4 regions of the Rummeliibacillus sp. NPDC094406 genome follow, and region 1 is predicted to be linked to each of the others. Evidence: riboswitches for the same ligand, from Rfam matches in the RefSeq annotation. Region 1 holds a riboswitch; each other region holds the start of a gene.

Region 1 (4,990 bases):
TTGACTTAATTGTAGGTTCGTTTTACAATTATCTCGAATTAAAGATATCTTCATGATTATTTTGAAAGGAAGATTACTATGCTTAGAAAAGTTGATCATAAACAAATGGGTACTAGCCATCTAGGTTGGTTAAACAGTACATTCCATTTTTCATTTGCTGAATATTATAATCCAGAAAATATTCAATTTGGTGCTTTACGTGTTATTAACGATGATTTAATCGCACCACATACAGGTTTTGACCTGCATCCTCACCGCGATATGGAGATTATTTCTTATGTTATAAATGGTGCACTTACTCACCAGGATAGCATGGGCAACAAGCATACGATCACTCGTGGCCAAGTGCAATACATGAGTGCAGGGACTGGCGTTTTCCATAGTGAACATAATATGGGCGACGAAGAACTTCGTATGTTGCAAATTTGGATTTTACCTGATCAATACGACCACACACCTCATTATGGAGAATTCTTATTTGAAATGGATGAACGCAAAAACAAATGGCTTCATATGGTTTCAGACAAAAATGGTAATGCACCTATTCAAATAAACCAAGATGCTAATTTGTTTGCTATTGAACTAGAGGCTGGTAAGGAAATCGAATTTGAAGTGGCTGCTGGCCGCCAAGCTTATCTTGTAGAAATAGAAGGTCATGCCATAATTAATGATGTAGCCCTTGAAACACGTGATGGCTTAGAAATTGTGGAAGAGAATATTCATATTAAAGCTGAAGAAACATTACATATTTTAGTGATTGAAATGGCTAAAATCGACTAATCACCACAAAACAATACCCATTGTAATTTCAGAAACGTTGTTAAGACAACGTTTCTGATTTTTTTAATCTGAAACTCTGCAAAAAAAGGCTGACTTCTCAATGTGAGATGACAGCTAAGTATATATTTTATGCACGCTGTAAGAAAGCTTTTGTTCGCTCGTGCTTTGGATTGTTGAATACTTCATCTGGTGCACCATCCTCAACAATAACTCCTTTATCCATAAATACGATACGATCTGAAACTTCTCTTGCAAACTCCATCTCATGCGTAACGATAATCATCGTAAGCCCTGACTTTGCTAATTCTTTCATAACCTTTAATACTTCCCCTACCATTTCAGGATCGAGAGCTGATGTTGGTTCATCAAATAATAGTGCATCTGGTTGCATGGATAATGCTCTAGCAATTGCAACACGTTGTTTTTGACCACCTGACAATTGACTTGGTCTGGCATTCAAATATCGATCCATACCAACTATTTTTAAATATTTTATCGCCACTTCTGTTGCTTCTTCTTTCGAGCGTTTCAATACTTTTGTCTGGCCAACAATGCAATTATTTAACACGTCACAGTTATTAAATAGATTAAATTGTTGGAACACCATACCTAAATGCGTACGGTAAATATTAATATTATGCTTATTATCTAGAATATTTTCGCCTTTATAAATAATTTCGCCGCCACTTGGTGTTTCTAGTAGGTTTATACAACGTAAAAGCGTTGACTTCCCTGAACCAGATGATCCAATTACACACACTACTTCACCTTTTTTTACAGAAAAGTTTACGTCTTTTAACACTTCATGTGTACCAAAGGATTTACTGAGATGCCGAATATCAATTATTGTTTCCATTGTTTTCTCTCCTTTGTACCCCTATTGTGGTGACTCTGGTCGACGAATGACCACAGTTTCATCTAGCATTTGATAATTTGCATTTCCTGCAAGTTTACGTTCAAAGAAGCGTAAAATTTGCGTTACGGTTATCGTCATAACTAAGTAAATGATACATGCGACAAAGAATGATTCAAAATATCGGAAGTTATTCCCCGCAATGGACTTCGTTTGGAAGTATAGCTCGGTTACACCAATTACATTTAATACCGATGTATCTTTAATATTCATCACATATTGATTACCTGTCGCTGGTAATATATTACGCATTACTTGTGGTAGGACTACATGAATCATTGTTTGCCAGTGATTCATACCAATTGCACGAGCGGCTTCGAATTGACCTTGGTCAACACCGATAATTCCACCACGTACGATTTCGGCCATATATGCCCCTGTATTAATGGATACAATAAAAATTGCAGCAAATGTGCGATCCAAATCGATACCAAACAATAAATCAGAACCGAAGTAGACAACCATCGCTTGCACAATCATTGGTGTACCACGGAAAAACTCAACATAGATTGTTAAAATAATATTGATCATTTTTAAAATCCATTTTTTTGCGCCGCTCTTATCTTTTGGAATCGTATGAATGACGCCAATAATCAAGCCGATTAATGCGCCAAAAATAGTCCCGATCGTTGAAATAGCAAGTGTCATCCAAGCGCCTCGTAAGAACATCGGCCAGTTATTTGTAATGATATTGATAAACCATTCTAAGCTCATTATTACTCCTCCTTAAAGCACAATAAGAACTACCAATCGCAATCATTCACAATCGGTAGCTCTGCTTAAGTTCGTTTAAAACTATTTAGCTGCTGGTTGATTTTTAATTGCATCATCCATGATTTTTTCGCGATCTGCTTCAGAAATACCTTTTAGAATTTCATTGATTTTAGCTGTTAAGTCACTATTTTTTTGTACACCTACAGCGATAGCAGTATCTTCTTCTGAAGTTTTGAAGCCTTTACCATCTGCGAATTCAACCATTGCAAATTTGTTGTTAGCTGCTGACGCAGATACAGCTTCTGGTTTTTCTGATACATAAGCATCAATCTTGCCTGATTCAAGAGCTACACGCATAGCTGGGAAATTATCCATTGCTGTTTCTTTTTTAACACCTTCGATTTGATCGATGACAGAGTAGTGGAAAGTGTTTAATTGAGCAGTTACTTTAGCACCTTTGAAGTCCGCAATTGAAGTTGCACCTTCGTATTTGCTACCTTTTTTAACGACTAATACTAAGTTTGATTTGTAATAAATATCCGAGAAATCAATTGTTTGTTTACGTTCTGCGGTTGGTGACATACCAGCGATAATGGCATCAATTTTACCTGAAGTTAACCCTGGTACTAGACCATCCCATTCTGTTTTAACAATAACTAATTTTTTACCTAAGCCGTCAGCAATTTTCTTAGCGATTTGTACATCATAGCCACCAGCGTATTCTGCATTGCCTTGGATAGCAACCGCACCCTTAGAATCGTCTGATTGTGTCCAGTTAAATGGTGGGTATCCTGCTTCCATGCCCACTGTAAACGTATCTTTGCTTTCTTTGTTTCCTGATGATTCTGAATTTTTAGAATCGTCTGATCCGCATCCAGCTAATACTAGGATGGCCATCAATAAAACGCTCAATAATAATGCCCATGTTTTTTTCATGTTTTCCTCTCCTTTGAAAACGTTATCCCTCAAATATCTGTATTAAGAAAAAAAGACTATAAAAAAAGGGACCCGAGTTGAACTCAGGTCCCAGAATATATCTAGTCCTAAATCCTCTACTTTATCCCATTATGAGATAGCTCAACTCAATAAGCCGGATAGCTTATCGAGACAGTCCTGCAATTATTCACTGCAGACCCAGCATGTAATGTCGAGATCAATTACACACTTCGGCAACATTTCCTTCTTCCTAGTTTCATCGCTTTCTCTAACTCCGCTAAGAACTAATAAATATCGCGCCTCTACCTCACAAATATAAGTGAGGTCTTATTTACTTGTTGTGAACAGTCTACAATACTAGTATTTTCATGTCAACTGCCAATTATCGAAATATTTATAAAATAAATATTTTCCTAGTTTCTTTCCCTTACTATACCTATTATAAAATAAGAAGCTAGAAATACAGACTATAATTAGTCTCCCTCTTTCAAAATATCTGCATCAATATATTGAATTTCACCTGTTGTTGCATCAATATTTTCAATATCTCTACTATTTGGGAAATACATTACATAATCTAATCCGTATACTGTCACTTCCTCGTCTTCATCATCATAGCTAGAAGTTCGGGCAAGCTTCATGTGTAATTGGTCTTTGAATAGTGAATCAGCTTGTTCTAATGACAATACAGGGTTCATATCCATAGAAGTTAATTCGTCCTCATTTGGTAATATAATTGTACAATCACGGACAATACCAGTATATACGCCAACGTTTACATGTATAGAATATTCCTCAATACGAATTCCTTTATGATGGCGTATAAATGTAAATGTTGTGAAAGGTTCGAAGTCAATATTATCTTCTTCATCAAAGTCTTCTTCATCTTCCATCATTTCAAGTTCTTCAAAGAATTGTCGTTCCTCTTCTGATAAATCCTCTTCGCTTATAATATCTAAATCTTCTTCATCTTCTAGCTGATCTTCAAGTAAATATTTCTCATGAATATTACCAACAGCCGATTCTAAGAACATTGTTGCTTTTTCTTCTAAAACTTTTTCCGGTAATTCTTCTTCTAATTCTTTCCAATCTACAGATGATTCATAATCCATTTGAATGTCATCCGAATGTTCAATTCTAATAATCGGTTCAGCCAGTTCAATATCATCTTCTGCTTTATACCAATAACGTCCAGATTCATTTTCTACCAAATGCATATCATTTGTAACACCCAATAAACCTTCGATTGTCTCAGTAACTGTTACTTTTCCAAATGTTTGTGCCTCTACATATTGCTCTTCAAAGTCTCCTGCAGTTACAATATGCCCATCTACATGAACTGTCATATACTTACGCTTTGGATAATAGACAAGCTTCATTTCACCATTGTCCCCATGAATCCCAAGCTCTACCAAAGGATATTGGCATAAAATATTTTTTGCATCATCAGCAGAAATCTCAATATCTGGATATGATAATTGATAGTATGATTGGAATAGTGTTGCTGAAATAATAAATCCTTGTTTATTAATCTCGATTGTTGCACCTGAATTAGGCAAAAATAGATTAAGCGCAACATCTTTTGCCTCAAAAACGATTAAATAAGATTCCCCATTCCATTCTGTCATCATATTAAAATGTAGTTTA
Region 2 (4,990 bases), on a different contig from region 1:
GAAGTACTTAAATTTGATCAGCGATGCTTTCGCTTAGAAGCGGGCTTTTTAGCTCAGCACCAACAAAAATGCTGTGGTTTCCTAACTGAGTGTTATGAAGAAACGAAACCAAAACAATCACAAGTTAAATTCCATATTAAATGGGATTTAAAAGATAAACTTGAAGGCTAACCTACTAGAACATCGTCTCTCACCTGTGATAACTGGTGAGAGTTTTTTTATAACTGAAAAATAAGAATGGCTTTGAAAATAATTTATTTCAATCAAATGAATCAATTTCAAAATTCGATTATATCTTATGGAATATTTTAATGTAGCGAAAGACGGCGACTCCTGCGGGAAAAGCAAGCCAATCAAGACCCCGCACGAACGTAGTGAGGAGGAGGCTTGATGCTTGCCCGCGGAAAGCGTCCGTCTGTAGCGGAAATGATGGGCTTATCATTAATACTAACTAAGCATATAATGTTCGTATTTTTTGACTATAAAAGCATTTATGAAATTGATTCAAATTGCAGATATAAAAAAGGATTCCCCATAAGTATAATTCTACTCATGAGAAATCCTTTCTACTCTATTCAATCATTGTATAATCATTACCCAAAGGAATAACTATTTCTCAAAACTTATATCGATTAATGCGTAATAACTTCTTGAACAGAGAGATCAAATTCATCATGTAATGCATTCGCTGCTTTAAGCATATCTTCCTGCGGTACAACCACGGATACTTTTATTTCAGAAGTACTGACCATTTTAACTGGAATACCTTCCCGATATAAACGATCAAACATAGTAGCCGCAACACCTGGATTTGAAACCATTCCAGATCCTACAATTGAAACTTTTGACAATTCTGCTTCATGATCTACATGATGATAACCAAGTGTATCTTTATGTTCGGAAAGAACTTGTAAAGCATCATTAAGATTTTCTTTTTTTACTGAGAAAGAAACGGATGGCTCTGTTCCTTCAATAATCGTTTGGACAATAATATCCACATTGACATGATTTTTTGCTAATGTTGTAAAAATATTTGCTAATGAGCCATTATAGGCTTCTTCATAATAAACTGTTAAACGAATAATCTCTGATTCAAACGCGACACCACGTACAACTAAATCTTTTTCCACTTCAATTTCCTCCTTCAAGATGGTACCTTCTACATCCTCATAGCTCGAACGAACTGACATCGGGATGTTATGATTTTTTGCGACCTCTACAGATCGTGGGTGCAAGACGCCGGCTCCGAGATTAGCTAATTCAAGCATTTCATCATATGACATTTGCTGTAGCTTTCTTGCGCCTTTTACATAACGAGGATCACTTGTATAAACACCATCTACGTCGGTATATATATCACAACGTTCAGCATTCAACGCTACAGCAAGAGCAACAGCTGTTGTATCTGAACCGCCGCGACCAAGTGTTGTAATGTTACCTTCATCATCAATTCCTTGGAATCCAGCGACGACACACACCTTACCGGCATCCAAAGCTTCTTTTACCGCTTTTGGTGCAATATCCTCTATGCGCGCATTACTTGGTACATGTTCTGTGACAATTCCTGCTTGCCAACCAGTAAATGATTGCGCCTCAATTCCTAGCTTATGCAAAGCCATTGATAACAATGAAATCGTTACTTGCTCCCCAGTTGTCAATAAGACATCCATTTCCCTCTTTGAAGGTGATTCGGAAATTTCGTGTGCCATATCTACAAGTTGATCTGTTGTTTTACCCATTGCAGATACGACAACGACAAGATTATAACCATTTTGTTTCTCACGCTGAATGCGTTGCGCTACATGCATGATTCTTTCTGTTGTTGCGACGGAAGTTCCTCCAAATTTAACGACTAAAGTACTCATCAAAACGCTCCCCTACTTAATAGTATGTGGGCGATTTTCACAATGATTTCTAATGAAAAAAGAGCAGCACTTCACACAGATGGTGAATGGGCTGCTCTTAGCATGCACGTTCAAAAGAACATTCATGTGAGATAGCCCTCCAGAATCAAAGTCAATTCTGACAATTCTACATTTCTTCAATGTAGAACCAGCAGCAAGATGGAAATAGCATTCTTGCAACTTCGGCGACCTCCCCTTTCACCGACTTTCAATGGACCTATTCGTCCTCCAGTCGAGTACTCTTGAAACCCGCGCCTCTATCATCACTAAATCAGTGATTTTTAATTGGTGTCATAAAGATACCATATGTTTTAATATCTAGCAATCATTTTTTCGAAAAATAGTCAATTATCGCACTAATTAGTTTTTTAGGAACACCCGCATCTTGCAACTCTTCAAAAGTTGCTTCTTTAATCTTCTTGATTGAACCAAAATGTTTTAATAATTGTTGTTTTCTTTTAGGACCCACTCCTGGAATTTCATCCAATACAGAAGTGATCGCATTTTTTTCATGTAATTGTCTATGAAATGTAATTGCAAAGCGGTGAACTTCATCTTGAACCCGTTGCAATAGATAAAAAGCTTCACTCGTACGTTTTAATGGAATAATTTCAGGAGGATTTCCATACAAAAGTTGTGACGTTTGGTGCTTATCATCCTTTGCTAATCCTGCAATTGGAATATCGAGTCCAAGCTCATCCTCTAAAATTTCTCTCGCTACTTCCATTTGCCCTTTCCCACCATCTGTAACTAGTAAATCAGGTAGAGGAAGTCCTTCTTTTAATACACGTGTGTATCGACGACGAATAACTTCACGCATTGCGCCATAGTCATCATGAGCACCTGCATTTTGAATTTTAAATTTTCGATATTCCTTTTTACTTGGTTTTCCATCTATAAAAACGACCATTGCTGAAACAGTGTCTGCTCCAAAGATATGGGAGTTATCAAAGGCTTCAATACGAAGCGGTGTAGTGATATTCATCGCATCGCCTAGTTCTTCGCACGCTCCGATTGTTCTTTTCTCTTGTCTTTCGATTAATTGGAATTTCTCAGTAATCGCAATTTGTGCATTCTTTGAAGCTAAATCTAGTAATTCCTTTTTTCTACCTTTTTGTGGTTTTACTACTTTTATTTCTAAAACTTGTTGAAGCATATCTCCATCAATTTCTTGGGGAATAAGGATTTCCTTTGGCTTTATATGGTCAGCTTTTTCATAGAACTGGCCAACATAAGTTAAAAATTCTTCTTCAGGCTCACCGTAAGAAGGGAAAAGGGATACGTCTCGCTCTATTAATTTCCCTTGCCTTACAAAGAAAACTTGAACACACATCCAACCTTTATCTACTGTATAGCCAAAGACATCACGATTGGTAAAATCAGTTGTAGTGATTTTTTGTTTTTCCATCACTGTATCAATATGTGCAATTTGGTCTCTGTACTCTTTAGCACGTTCAAAATCTAACTGTTCAGAGGCAGCCAGCATTTTCTGCTGTAATTCCTCTTTTACAGCTGCATGTCCACCATTTAGGAAACTTGTGATTTCCTGTACCATTTCGTCAAAAGTCTCTTTTTCAATATCTTTTACACATGGCGCTAAACATTGCCCTAGGTGATAATACAAGCAAACACGATTTGGTAGTGTCTGACATTTACGTAAAGGATATAATCGATCCAGTAATTTTTTTGTTTCATTGGCTGCATACACATTAGGATATGGGCCAAAATATTTCCCCTTGTCTTTTTTTACTTTACGAACCGTAAGTAATCTCGGGTACTTTTCATTTGTAATCTTTATATAAGGATATGATTTATCATCCTTCAACATAATATTGTATTTTGGATCATGTAACTTAATCAGATTTAGCTCTAGTAAAAAAGCTTCTATATTTGAGGATGTTACGATGTATTCGAAATCTTCTATTTCACTAACAAGACGTTGTGTTTTACCGTTATGCGATCCTGTAAAATAGGAGCGAACACGATTTTTTAATACTTTTGCTTTTCCAACGTAAATAATTGTACCTTGACGATCTTTCATCAAATAACAACCTGGTTGATCAGGTAGAATTGCTAATTTTTGTTTTATTAAGTCATTCATCAAATCACCTCTAAAAAAAACCGGGCACCTTGTAGGGACCCGGTTTCGTTTATGAACCCAAAATAATTAAGCGTGTTTTTGGATGAATTCAGCTAATGCTTCTTTTGGTTGGAAACCAACAGTTTTATCAACTTGTTCTCCATCTTTGAACAATAACAAAGTTGGGATTGACATAATACCGAATTGGCTAGCTGTTTCTTGGTTTTGGTCAACATCAACTTTGACGATGTTTACTTTACCAGCTAATTCTTGATCTAATTCTTCTAGAACTGGAGCAATCATTTTACATGGTCCACACCAAGTTGCCCAGAAATCTACTAATACTAATCCGTTTGCAATATCATTTGAAAAAGTTGCATCTGTTGAATGTACAATTGCCATTTTACATTTCCTCCTTAAACTCTATGTATCGGTAGTGTAGCATAAAAAAAAATGTCAAGCGACTGTTCTGCTCACTTTACCGCTATTTTAACATAATATTAGATTTCAATTGAAACAAAAAGCTCTGCAATTAGCAGAGCTTTCTTTATTTTCTTAAGATTTAACTGCTACATTTTTAAATTCTTCGATTAACATAGGGACAACTTCAAATAAGTCTCCTACGATTCCATAATCTGCTACTTTGAAAATATTAGCTTCAGGATCTTTGTTAATTGCTACTATAATCTTAGAATTGGACATACCAGCTAAATGTTGGATTGCGCCTGAAATACCGCAAGCAATATATAAATCTGGTGTTACAACTTTACCAGTTTGTCCGATTTGTAGTGAATAATCACAATAATCAGCATCGCAAGCACCACGTGAAGCACCAACAGCGCCACCTAAAAGATTAGCTAGCTCTTGTAACGGTGCAAAACCTTCAGCACTCTTCACACCACGTCCGCCAGATACTACTACTTTAGCTTCTGATAAGTCTACACCTTCTGTTGCCTTACGAACTACTTCTTTAATAACTGTACGTAAATTCGTAATCTCTACAGAC
Region 3 (4,990 bases), on a different contig from region 1:
ATATTTATTCCATCTTATTAATTGATATATTGGAAATAAATTATATGAATTGTTTCGTTTTGAATAGAAAATAATTGGGTGAATTGATATTAATGTAAAAGTATTTTAGAGGTTAGAGGACTTTTAATGGGAGTGACTGTTTATGCTTGATAACAAGTACATAGATAATAGCTGGGATTTTCGACAAGAGATTAGTTTTGCTCAAAATTTAAATATAAAAATCATATGTTTATTTTAAAATAGAAGATGTTAATGTCTGGAGTTTATACTCCGGACATTTTTTATGTATAAAATTATTCAATGTTGAGAGCCTATAGCTCATGAATAGAATATTACCTAATAAAAATTAAGATATAAATTAGTATTTTATCTACATATTTTTTATTAAGAATAATTCATTTATGATAGAAGTACTTGGTTTTTAATAGGAGGTTTTTAGTAATATTATGCCGATGCTAAATGAGGCTTTTGATTTTATAAAGTTGTATTATACGGAAAATAATTTGCCAATAGATCAGTTAGAAAAACGACTGGAAGAAGTTGAAAGGGATATTATGGAGTATGGACATTATACACATACTTCAGATGAACTTGCTTACGGGGCAAAAGTGGCGTGGCGAAATAGTAATAAGTGTATCGGACGTTTGTTTTGGCAATCGCTACAAGTAAAAGATCAACGCGCTATAACAGATGAAGAAACGATTTATGAAAAGCTTTTAGAACATATCGAGTTTGCTACGAATAATGGGAAAATACGACCTACCATTTCCATCTTCGAACCGGAAAAAGTACGGATTTGGAATCACCAGTTAATTCGTTATGCTGGTTATGAACAAGAAGATGGTTCCGTAATTGGGGATTCTGATTCTCTTACTTTTACGAAAAAGTGTATTGAATTAGGTTGGCAAGGAGAAGGTAGTCAGTTTGATGTATTACCACTAGTTATTCAAATTGAGGATCGTCAACCTCGATTGTTTAATATCCCGCAAGAATATGTAAAAGAAGTAACTTTGCTACATCCTGAATTTGATTGGTTTGCTGAGTTACATTTGAAATGGTATGCAGTACCGATGATTTCAAGTATGAAGCTTGAAGTAGGGGGGATTGCATATGCAGCAGCACCATTTAATGGCTGGTATATGGGGACGGAAATCGGTGCCCGTAATTTAGCAGATGAATACCGTTATAATCAATTGCCGGTTGTTGCGGAGAAAATGGGCTTAAATATGTCTTCAAGTTCAAGTTTATGGCAAGATCGTGCATTAGTGGAACTAAATACAGCTGTACTTTATTCTTTTAAAGAAGATGGTGTGAGTATTGTCGATCATCATACAGCGGCGCAACAGTTTAAACGTTTTGAGGCAAATGAAGAGAGTGCAAATCGTGATGTAACAGGAAACTGGACATGGCTAATACCACCGTTATCACCAGCCACAACGCATATTTTCCGTAAGCCCTACGATAATACGAAAAAATCACCCATTTATTCATATCAAAAAGCACCTTATTAATATATTTGTTTAATGATAAACAGTAAGGAACAAAAAATCTTGAGCGACATTACGTTGTCGCTCAAGATTTTTTTACTTTTCTGGCGTTACAAAGCGGTCTTTTGCTGAAATCCATGCGGAGATTATTAAACCGACAACTGTGATTGCGTAAAGTATGTTTGCTGCATGCCAGCTATCCCATAAATCATGTATATATCCGTAAAGAACAGGTCCTGCTGCTGCAAGTAGGTATCCAATAGATTGTGCTGTGCCAGAAAGTTCTGCTGCCTCTAATGCATTGCGAGAACGTAAAGAGAAATACATCATGGCAAGTCCAAATGATGCCCCACCTGCGAGTCCAAGTAGAATCATCCATAGCATAGTCAGTGAGGTCCAATTCATTAATATTCCTGTAAAGCCAACCACATAGAATGCACCGAACATTACTACAAGTGAGCGTTGATCAGATCTGCGCCCTGCTAAAATAGGAATAAGAAAAGTCATAGGCAATTGTGAAAATTGCATAATAGAGAACATCCATCCTGCCTGATTTGCACTCATTCCTTGTGATTCTAACATTGCTGGAATCCAAGCAGCTGTTGTATAGAATATTAGAGATTGCAATCCCATTGCTAGTGTAATTGCCCAAGTTAAGGGATATTTCCAAATGGGTTTGCTTAGTTTCGCGTCATTCTGATTTTCTTGTATCGCTACTTTCTGGCGTAATTGTGGTAACCATACAATAATTGCGATAATGGAAAGAATAATCCAGCAGCCAAGTGCACCTTTCCAACCGAAGGATGTACCAGCTATTGGATAACTAACCCCAGCTGCAACGCTTGCTGAGACATTCATCGCAACAGTGAAGATAGATGTGAGTAAGCCTACTTGTAAAGGGAATTTTAACTTAATAAGAGCTGGTAGCAAAACATTACCAAATGCTATAGCAATCCCGATTAATGTAGTTCCTAATAATAGGAAGAAAGTATTTCCAAGTGAACGGATGGAAATACCGGCTGTTAATATGACCATTGCAACTAGTAGTGTTTTTTCGAATCCGAATATTCTGGCGAGTTTTGGTGCAAATGGTGACACGATTGCAAATGCTAGTAAAGGGATGGTTGTTATAAACCCAGCTAGTACATTCGAAATATCCAAGTCTTCTTTTATATAAGAAATAATTGGACCTACTGAAGTAAGTGGTGAACGTAATGTAGCGGCAATGAAGATAATGCCAAGCACGAGTATCCAAGTATTTCGATTCCAAGATAATTTTTTATTTTCTCTAGTGGATTGTTGTGAAGCCAATCTCTTTCCTCCTTTGTAAATAAGATTCTTTAGCAACCGTATCATTAATAGATAGTAAATTTCAATATTTCGACATAAAATAAGAGGTTAGGACATTTACAAAACTTCTATTGTATTAAAATACCATGTGCTTTATGTCTTGTTATCGAGGATACCTTGTATTATAATGAGGAACGTATTGAAATTATATATTGCATGCCTCATCCAATAGGTGAGGTAGAGGTCGCGGTATTCATGAGTATGATCGACGAGATGAAAAAGCATTAACGACTCGATTAAAAAGGGAATATTGCCGAAGTGTTGGTAAGCTTTTTATTAACAATGCTGGGGCTGTTATCGAAAGGTACAGAACTGTCACGTCTGAAACGACGTGTTGAGCTATCTTTATCAAGGTTGATGGGGAATTTTAGATACCATCTCAAGCATCCTTGTGATGGTATTTTTATTTTTATAGCTACGGGCTTGTGTCCGAAGCTGAATTGACTTCAACCCGACCTTTCTTGCAATGAAAATGGGAAAGAGGAGAAGAACTATGAATACAAAAAATACAAGCTCTGGTGAACAGCCGAGCTTAAATAGAGGTTTAAAAAGTCGTCATATTACGATGATTTCACTTGGTGGAACCATCGGTACAGGTTTGCTATTAGCAAGTGGTAATTCGATTGCTGCTGCTGGACCTGGTGGAGCATTACTAGCCTACGGATTGATAGGGATTATGGTATTCTTCTTGATGACAAGCCTTGGAGAAATGGCTGCATTCATGCCAGTCTCTGGTTCGTTTAATACGTATGCTTCAAAATTTATCGATCCAGCATTAGGATTTGCACTAGGTTGGAACTATTGGTACAACTGGGCGATTACAATTGCGGCAGAAATTTCAGCTGTATCCATTGTGATGAAATATTGGTTCCCAGACACGCCTTCATTTATTTGGAGCGCAGCGTTTCTAGTGATTATTTTTGTGTTAAATTACTTATCTGTTAATAGTTTTGGAGAAAGTGAATATTGGTTTGCTTTCATTAAAGTAGCTACAGTTATCATCTTCTTGATTGTCAGCTTCTTAATGATTTTTGGAATTCTTGGAGGCAAAGCACCAGTTGGATTTACAAATTTCTTTAAAGGTGATGCACCTTTCCACGGTGGTTTCTTTGCAACATTTGGAATTTTCTTAGCTGCTGGATTCTCATTCCAGGGAACAGAATTACTGGGTATTACTGCCGGGGAAACAAAAAATCCTGGTAAAACAATTCCAAAAGCAGTTCGTCAAATTTTCTGGCGAATCTTGTTATTCTATATTCTGGCGATTTTAGCTATTAGTTTGTTAATCCCTTATACAGATCCACGTCTTGCTAATAGTGATGATGTAACAGTAAGTCCATTTACTTTAGTATTTGAAAATGCAGGAATTGCTTTTGCAGCATCTATTATGAACGCTGTTATATTAACAGCTATATTATCCGCTGGTAACTCTGGTTTATATGCATCATCTCGTACACTATGGCAATTAGCGATGGAAGGTAAAGCACCTAAAATCTTTAAAAAATTAAACAAACGTGGTGTACCAGTGGCTGCACTTGTTGCAACAGTTCTAGTAGCTTGTTTATCATTCTTAGCATCATTATTTGGTACAGGTACTGTATATATTTGGTTGTTAAATGCTTCAGGTATGTGCGGATTTATTGCGTGGTTAGGGATTGCAGCAAGTCATTATCGTTTCCGCAAAGCGTATGTTGCACAGGGCCATGACTTATCTGAACTACCTTATCGCTCAAGATTCTTCCCATTTGGACCAATCTTTGCATTTGTACTATGTGCGATTGTTGTATTAGGACAAAACTATACAGCTTTTACGGGAAATCATATCGATTGGTATGGCATATTAGTATCCTATATTGGTTTACCAATCTTCTTTATCCTGTGGTTCGGTTACAAATGGAAGCATAAAACTAAAATTGTTCGTTTAGAGGATGCAGATTTTACATCTGATCGACCAAATCACGGTTAATTAAAAGGCTAATCTATCTCAGGGGAAGATACCTGAAATAGATTAGCCTTTTTTAAAGGATTAAAAGGTGAATCAGCGTATATTTATGATTGCAAACATCATTAATGTTCGCGTAATGCCTATATTTTTGCTTATATATTTGTAAATATTCGGGTTTTGAACATTTCTGAATAGTTTTATATTTTAA
Region 4 (4,990 bases), on a different contig from region 1:
AACACCCATGCAATTTAAAATAGCAAAGGAAGGAAAGGTAGTGCCATTTAATGAATTCAAGAACAATATTCCGAAAATTCCAAATGAATTCATCAAAAAACTTTACCAACAAAAAAATGGAATTGTACATTATAACGGGGTAACTTATGCTCTGGCTTTTCAAATGGAACTAGATGAATCGGTATATGTAATTGCATTAAACGACGAAGAGTATTTAAAACCTGTATACAATTATCGGAATTTATTGATTGGTATTACTTTTCTTACTGTCCTATTAGCAAGCATAATAGGATTTATTATGATTAGTAAAGTGACAAAACCAGTTCATTCTTTAAAAAGATTAATGGATAAAGTTTCTGAAGGTGATTTTCAAACAAGAATAAAAATTGGTCAATCTAGTAAGGAAATCTATTCATTATCTGTTGGTTTTAACCAAATGGTAGATCGTCTTCAGTCTTTAATGACTCATTTAGAATTGAGTGCGAAGCAGGTAACTCAATCATCTGACAGACTAAAAATAACATCTTCAGAATCTAGGCAGGCTATAGAACAAATATCAATGGCAATTGAAGAAGTAGCAGGTGGGACAGAAGTGCAAGTAGAATCTGCTACATTAGCTTCCGGACAGGTTTCTGATATCTCAGTAGAAATGAATCATGCAGGCCAATGCATTCATAGTGTCGAAAATTCAGTGAATAAGGCTCTTGGAATAGCAGATTCAGGAAATAAACTAGTTAATAATACGGTTAAACAAATATCTCTAGTTGAAAAAACCGTTGAAAACACAGCAGCAAAGCTTGAATCATTACAGTTAAAATCAAAGGATATCGATCAAATTCTAAATTTAATAAGTGAAATATCTACCCTAACTAATCTTTTATCATTAAATGCATCGATTGAAGCGGCACGTGCAGGTGAACATGGAAAGGGATTCGCTGTTGTTGCACAAGAGGTCAGAAAACTATCAGATCAGTCAGAGCAAGCAGTCCTGCAAATAAAAGAAATAACCGATAAGATAAGAAAAGAAACAGATGAAGTTGCTCTATCGATGAATCAAGGATTACAAGTATTAAAAGAAGGAATTATAATGGTAGATCAAACAGAAGAGTCATTCGGGGATATTGTAAAAGCTGTGAGGAATGCCACACATGAAACAAATGATGTTTCTTCTATTGTAAATGACGTTAGTATAAAAACTGAAAATATGGTTAATCGTATGGAGGAAATATCTTCAATTTCAGGTCAATTCGCTGGAACAATGCAACATATTTCAGCTGTTACAGAGGAGCAACAAGCATCAATGGATAATGTTTCAGATGAGGCTCTTGCTTTAAATAATTTAGCGAAGGAGTTGGAAAATATTCTAAGTAACTTTAAAGTATAATTTAATTGTGTTGACTAATCGTTCACACAGTGGTTAAAACTCTTGATGATGTTAATGATATACTAATGCCCAGTCTAAGGACTGGGTTATTTATGTTTGGTGTGATGAAAAAGGTAAGTGAAAATTCCCCGTGCAGTAATGATAAATGCACGGAGAATGAGTATTTTCTATAGAAATGTATTTATCGCGCAGATGATTCAATAGAATTTTTATAAAACAACTTCTTTATTTTCATTCACTACTTGCAATACTTCTTGTAATTCACTTATTTCTTTATCGTTTAAAGGAATAATCGGTAAGCGAACTCCACCGACAGGAATACCTTTTAGATTTAATGCTGCTTTGACAGGTGATGGGTTTGGTGCAGCGAATAGTCCATTGAAAATTGGAAGTAATCGACGATGATCTTGAGCAGCTTCTCGCGTGTTGCCATTTTTGAATTTGGCAATCATCGCTTGCATTTCGTTCCCAATAATGTGGGATGCAACGGAAATTACTCCAGTAGCACCAATTGATAATGCAGGTAATGTTAAATTATCTTCACCAGTGTATACTGAAAAATTCTCAGGTGTTTGGCTAATCGTTTTGGCCATAGCATCTAAATTACCGCTTGCGTCTTTAATAGCAGTGATGTTCGGAATTTGTGCAAGACGAACGATGGTTTCTACAGACATGTTGATTACGCTTCGACCTGGTATATTGTAAAGTACAATTGGAAGTGTTGTTGCTTCAGCGATTGTTTTAAAGTGTTGATATAGTCCTTCTTGTGATGGTTTGTTATAGTAAGGAACAACAAGCATAATTGCATCTACTCCAGCGTTTTCCGCTAGTTTTGTCAATTCGATTGAAGCTTTTGTATTATTAGATCCAGTACCTGCAACAACAGGAACTCTTCCATCCGCAACTTCTACTACAAATTTAAATAATTCTACTTTTTCTTCTGTTGCTAACGTAGGGGATTCCCCAGTTGTTCCAGCAACTACGATACCGTCTGTTCCGTTAGCGATTAAATAATTTATTAAGTTTTTTGTAGCTGGAAAATCAATTTCTCCATTCTGATCAAATGGTGTCACCATAGCAGTTAAAATTTGTCCAAGATTCATTACTTCTCCACATCCTTAATTATTTTATATAAATAAAATAGAGGGAGAAGGGCAATTAGTAAGATAACGCAAAAAAGCAACAACGAGGCTACGTTGTTGCAGTAGAAACAGTATCATTTCTGTGCGTATGATAGCCCTCCATATAGTCTCCTACATGACAGTTCTGTATTTATTCAACACCAGAACCAGCTTCGAGAAAATGAGATTCTCTCCACTTCGGCAAATCCCCCTTTTCACAATCATCAACGGATCTCATTATCCTCTAATTGTGTACTGATGGTTTTTGCTCCTCTATCCTTACTTCAAATAAAAATTGAAATAAGTGAATATTTAATTAATTTGATAGTATCATTTTTTTTAGAGAATTGCAATGATTTAAGTGAAAGATTTAGAAATAGTGTATCATCTATTAAATGGATGATTATGAAGTGTAATAGGGTTAAATACAAGAGGGCGAGATTAATCGATGATTTAGCTGGAGCAATGGCTGAACCCAAGATGAAATTTTAATAAAAACGAAACAAACCAGTAGTAATAGCCGTAAGTTTTTGCATGTTTTCTATATTATATATACTTATCGACAAAGCCTCAGGTATAATTTCTAATGTTTTATAAAATGGGTTCCTTGTGTTATTTATCACAAGACCATGTGACCTTGCGATTTATTTTTAGATTATGGTATTATAAATTGGTTCAACTATTTTTAAGAGTCGTTTCTACATATACTGTTCATTTTTATTAAATACAACTAGAGATCAGTTACAATTTCAAAATTGAACGTTTTAAGATTGCTATATTGATATTATATTTTTTTAGAAGAAATATAATATGATGATTGTTGGGAATAGAAATGAAAATAAAAGAATAGAAATGAGTTAAAAGGGAGGTTTATGAATTTTGGAGAATAAAAATAATTATGTTCCATCAAAGTTTAACGCCTTATCTAAAACGGATGATGGCGGCGTCATTTTATACAATAGTTATACAGGCGCCATTGTTGATTTTTCAGAAGAAGAAAAAGCAGAAGTCATGGGTTCTTTAAAAAGAACGGGGGCAGCTGCATTAGATAGTGATGTAAAAAAAGCTTTATTTGATAATGGGTTTATTGTTCCTGGAAATGTAGATGAGATGAAAAGAGCAGAATATCTGCACCAATCTATGCACCGTACAGATATGTTGCACCTTATTCTTATGACAACAGAGCAATGTAATTTCCGTTGTACGTATTGTTATGAAACATTTGCACGTGGCAAAATGACAGACGATACAAAAAGCGGTGTAAAAGCATTAGTAAAAGAACAAGCTAACACTCTAAATAATTTACATATTAGCTGGTTCGGCGGTGAGCCACTACTTGAATTAGGAATTATCGAAGAATTGTCTAATTCATTTATGGCAGAAGCAAAAGAAAATAAAATCGATTATTCAGCAGACATCGTAACAAATGGATTCTTCTTAACAAGAGAAGTTTTAGAAAAATTATTATCTTGGGAAGTACGTCAATATATGGTGACAATTGACGGTGTGCAAGCAGTACATGACAGTCGTAGACATATGGCAGGCGGTCAAGGAACATTTGAACGAATTATCGAAAATCTAAAAGCTGTTAAAGAAAGTACTGGTCAGTTCGATATGACGATTCGTGTCAACTTCGATGAAGACAATTTAGAAGAAACTGGCGAATTGATTGAGTTCTTAAAAGAACACTTTGCTGATGATAAACGCTTTGGTGTATTCTTCCGTCCAGTTGGTAGATGGGGTGGGGAAAATAATGATGAAATCCCTACATGTACCCACATTACAGCCAATAAAAAGATCTGGGAATTTACAGAGACAGCTATGGATAAAGGAATTAGCATGAGTAATATGGTCACTGGTTCTATGATGCCAACTGCATCAGTGTGCTATGCAGCTAAGCCTAATGCTATGGTAATTGGCTCAAATGGTCAGTTATACAAATGTACAACTGTTTTAGATGAAGAAGTAAATAAAGTTGGCCATATTAATGCGGATGGTACAATGGATCTCGATTATGACAAGATCGCTTCTTGGGTAATGTCTGGAGAAGAAACAGACTCTGTTTGCCAATCATGCTTCTACCGTCCTGCATGTCAAGGGAATCATTGCCCATGGTATCGTGTGGTATCTGGAGAAAGACCTTGTCCATCAGAAAAGAAAAATATTAAAAAAGTTTTAAATCTTGTTTGGAGAAATAGCTTACAAACTGTTCAATAGGATTTATGAAAGTAGTAAAATACTTATTATAAACAATCGTAATTGTGCTAATGTATAGTTATGGATCTCGAATAAACCAACCTTTTCATTGTGAAAAAAAGAAAGGGGGTGAGATGAATGCGCGTTCTTAGTCCTGCAGCATCTCCAGTTCAAAAAGTAAAATCTGGACGAATCATGAAATCTGTACCTGGTAACTTAAAATAGTTAATGGTGACAGCACGACAAAGTCCCTAGTCTTCATTGCTGAAGATTAGGGACTTTGTGTTTT

Evidence for each region. Region 1 has a riboswitch for lysine ahead of ACIQ4I_RS19020 (transporter substrate-binding domain-containing protein). Riboswitches for the same ligand answer to the same signal wherever they lie in the genome.
Region 2: it holds a riboswitch for lysine, as region 1 does, so the genes downstream of both, ACIQ4I_RS10510 (aspartate kinase) here and ACIQ4I_RS19020 (transporter substrate-binding domain-containing protein) in region 1, are expected to answer to the same signal.
Region 3: it holds a riboswitch for lysine, as region 1 does, so the genes downstream of both, ACIQ4I_RS19715 (amino acid permease) here and ACIQ4I_RS19020 (transporter substrate-binding domain-containing protein) in region 1, are expected to answer to the same signal.
Region 4: it holds a riboswitch for lysine, as region 1 does, so the genes downstream of both, dapA (4-hydroxy-tetrahydrodipicolinate synthase) here and ACIQ4I_RS19020 (transporter substrate-binding domain-containing protein) in region 1, are expected to answer to the same signal.

Annotation. Positions count from the first base shown of each region.
Region 1 is NZ_JBIWGZ010000009.1:91,324-96,313, forward strand. It holds gene ACIQ4I_RS19005 (pirin family protein) at 79-780, shown strand; gene ACIQ4I_RS19010 (amino acid ABC transporter ATP-binding protein) at 908-1,636, opposite strand; gene ACIQ4I_RS19015 (amino acid ABC transporter permease) at 1,658-2,407, opposite strand; gene ACIQ4I_RS19020 (transporter substrate-binding domain-containing protein) at 2,489-3,343, opposite strand; lysine riboswitch at 3,473-3,656, opposite strand; gene ACIQ4I_RS19025 (hypothetical protein) at 3,817-4,990, opposite strand, start outside.
Region 2 is NZ_JBIWGZ010000003.1:431,796-436,785, forward strand. It holds gene ACIQ4I_RS10505 (DUF2507 domain-containing protein) at 1-171, shown strand, start outside; gene ACIQ4I_RS10510 (aspartate kinase) at 633-1,865, opposite strand; lysine riboswitch at 1,990-2,172, opposite strand; gene uvrC (excinuclease ABC subunit UvrC) at 2,230-4,005, opposite strand; gene trxA (thioredoxin) at 4,072-4,386, opposite strand; gene ACIQ4I_RS10525 (electron transfer flavoprotein subunit alpha/FixB family protein) at 4,540-4,990, opposite strand, start outside.
Region 3 is NZ_JBIWGZ010000010.1:72,356-77,345, forward strand. It holds gene ACIQ4I_RS19705 (nitric oxide synthase oxygenase) at 447-1,511, shown strand; gene ACIQ4I_RS19710 (CynX/NimT family MFS transporter) at 1,584-2,798, opposite strand; lysine riboswitch at 3,008-3,187, shown strand; gene ACIQ4I_RS19715 (amino acid permease) at 3,331-4,803, shown strand.
Region 4 is NZ_JBIWGZ010000008.1:116,223-121,212, reverse strand. It holds gene ACIQ4I_RS18205 (methyl-accepting chemotaxis protein) at 1-1,384, shown strand, start outside; gene dapA (4-hydroxy-tetrahydrodipicolinate synthase) at 1,594-2,487, opposite strand; lysine riboswitch at 2,611-2,789, opposite strand; gene ACIQ4I_RS18195 (radical SAM protein) at 3,385-4,722, shown strand.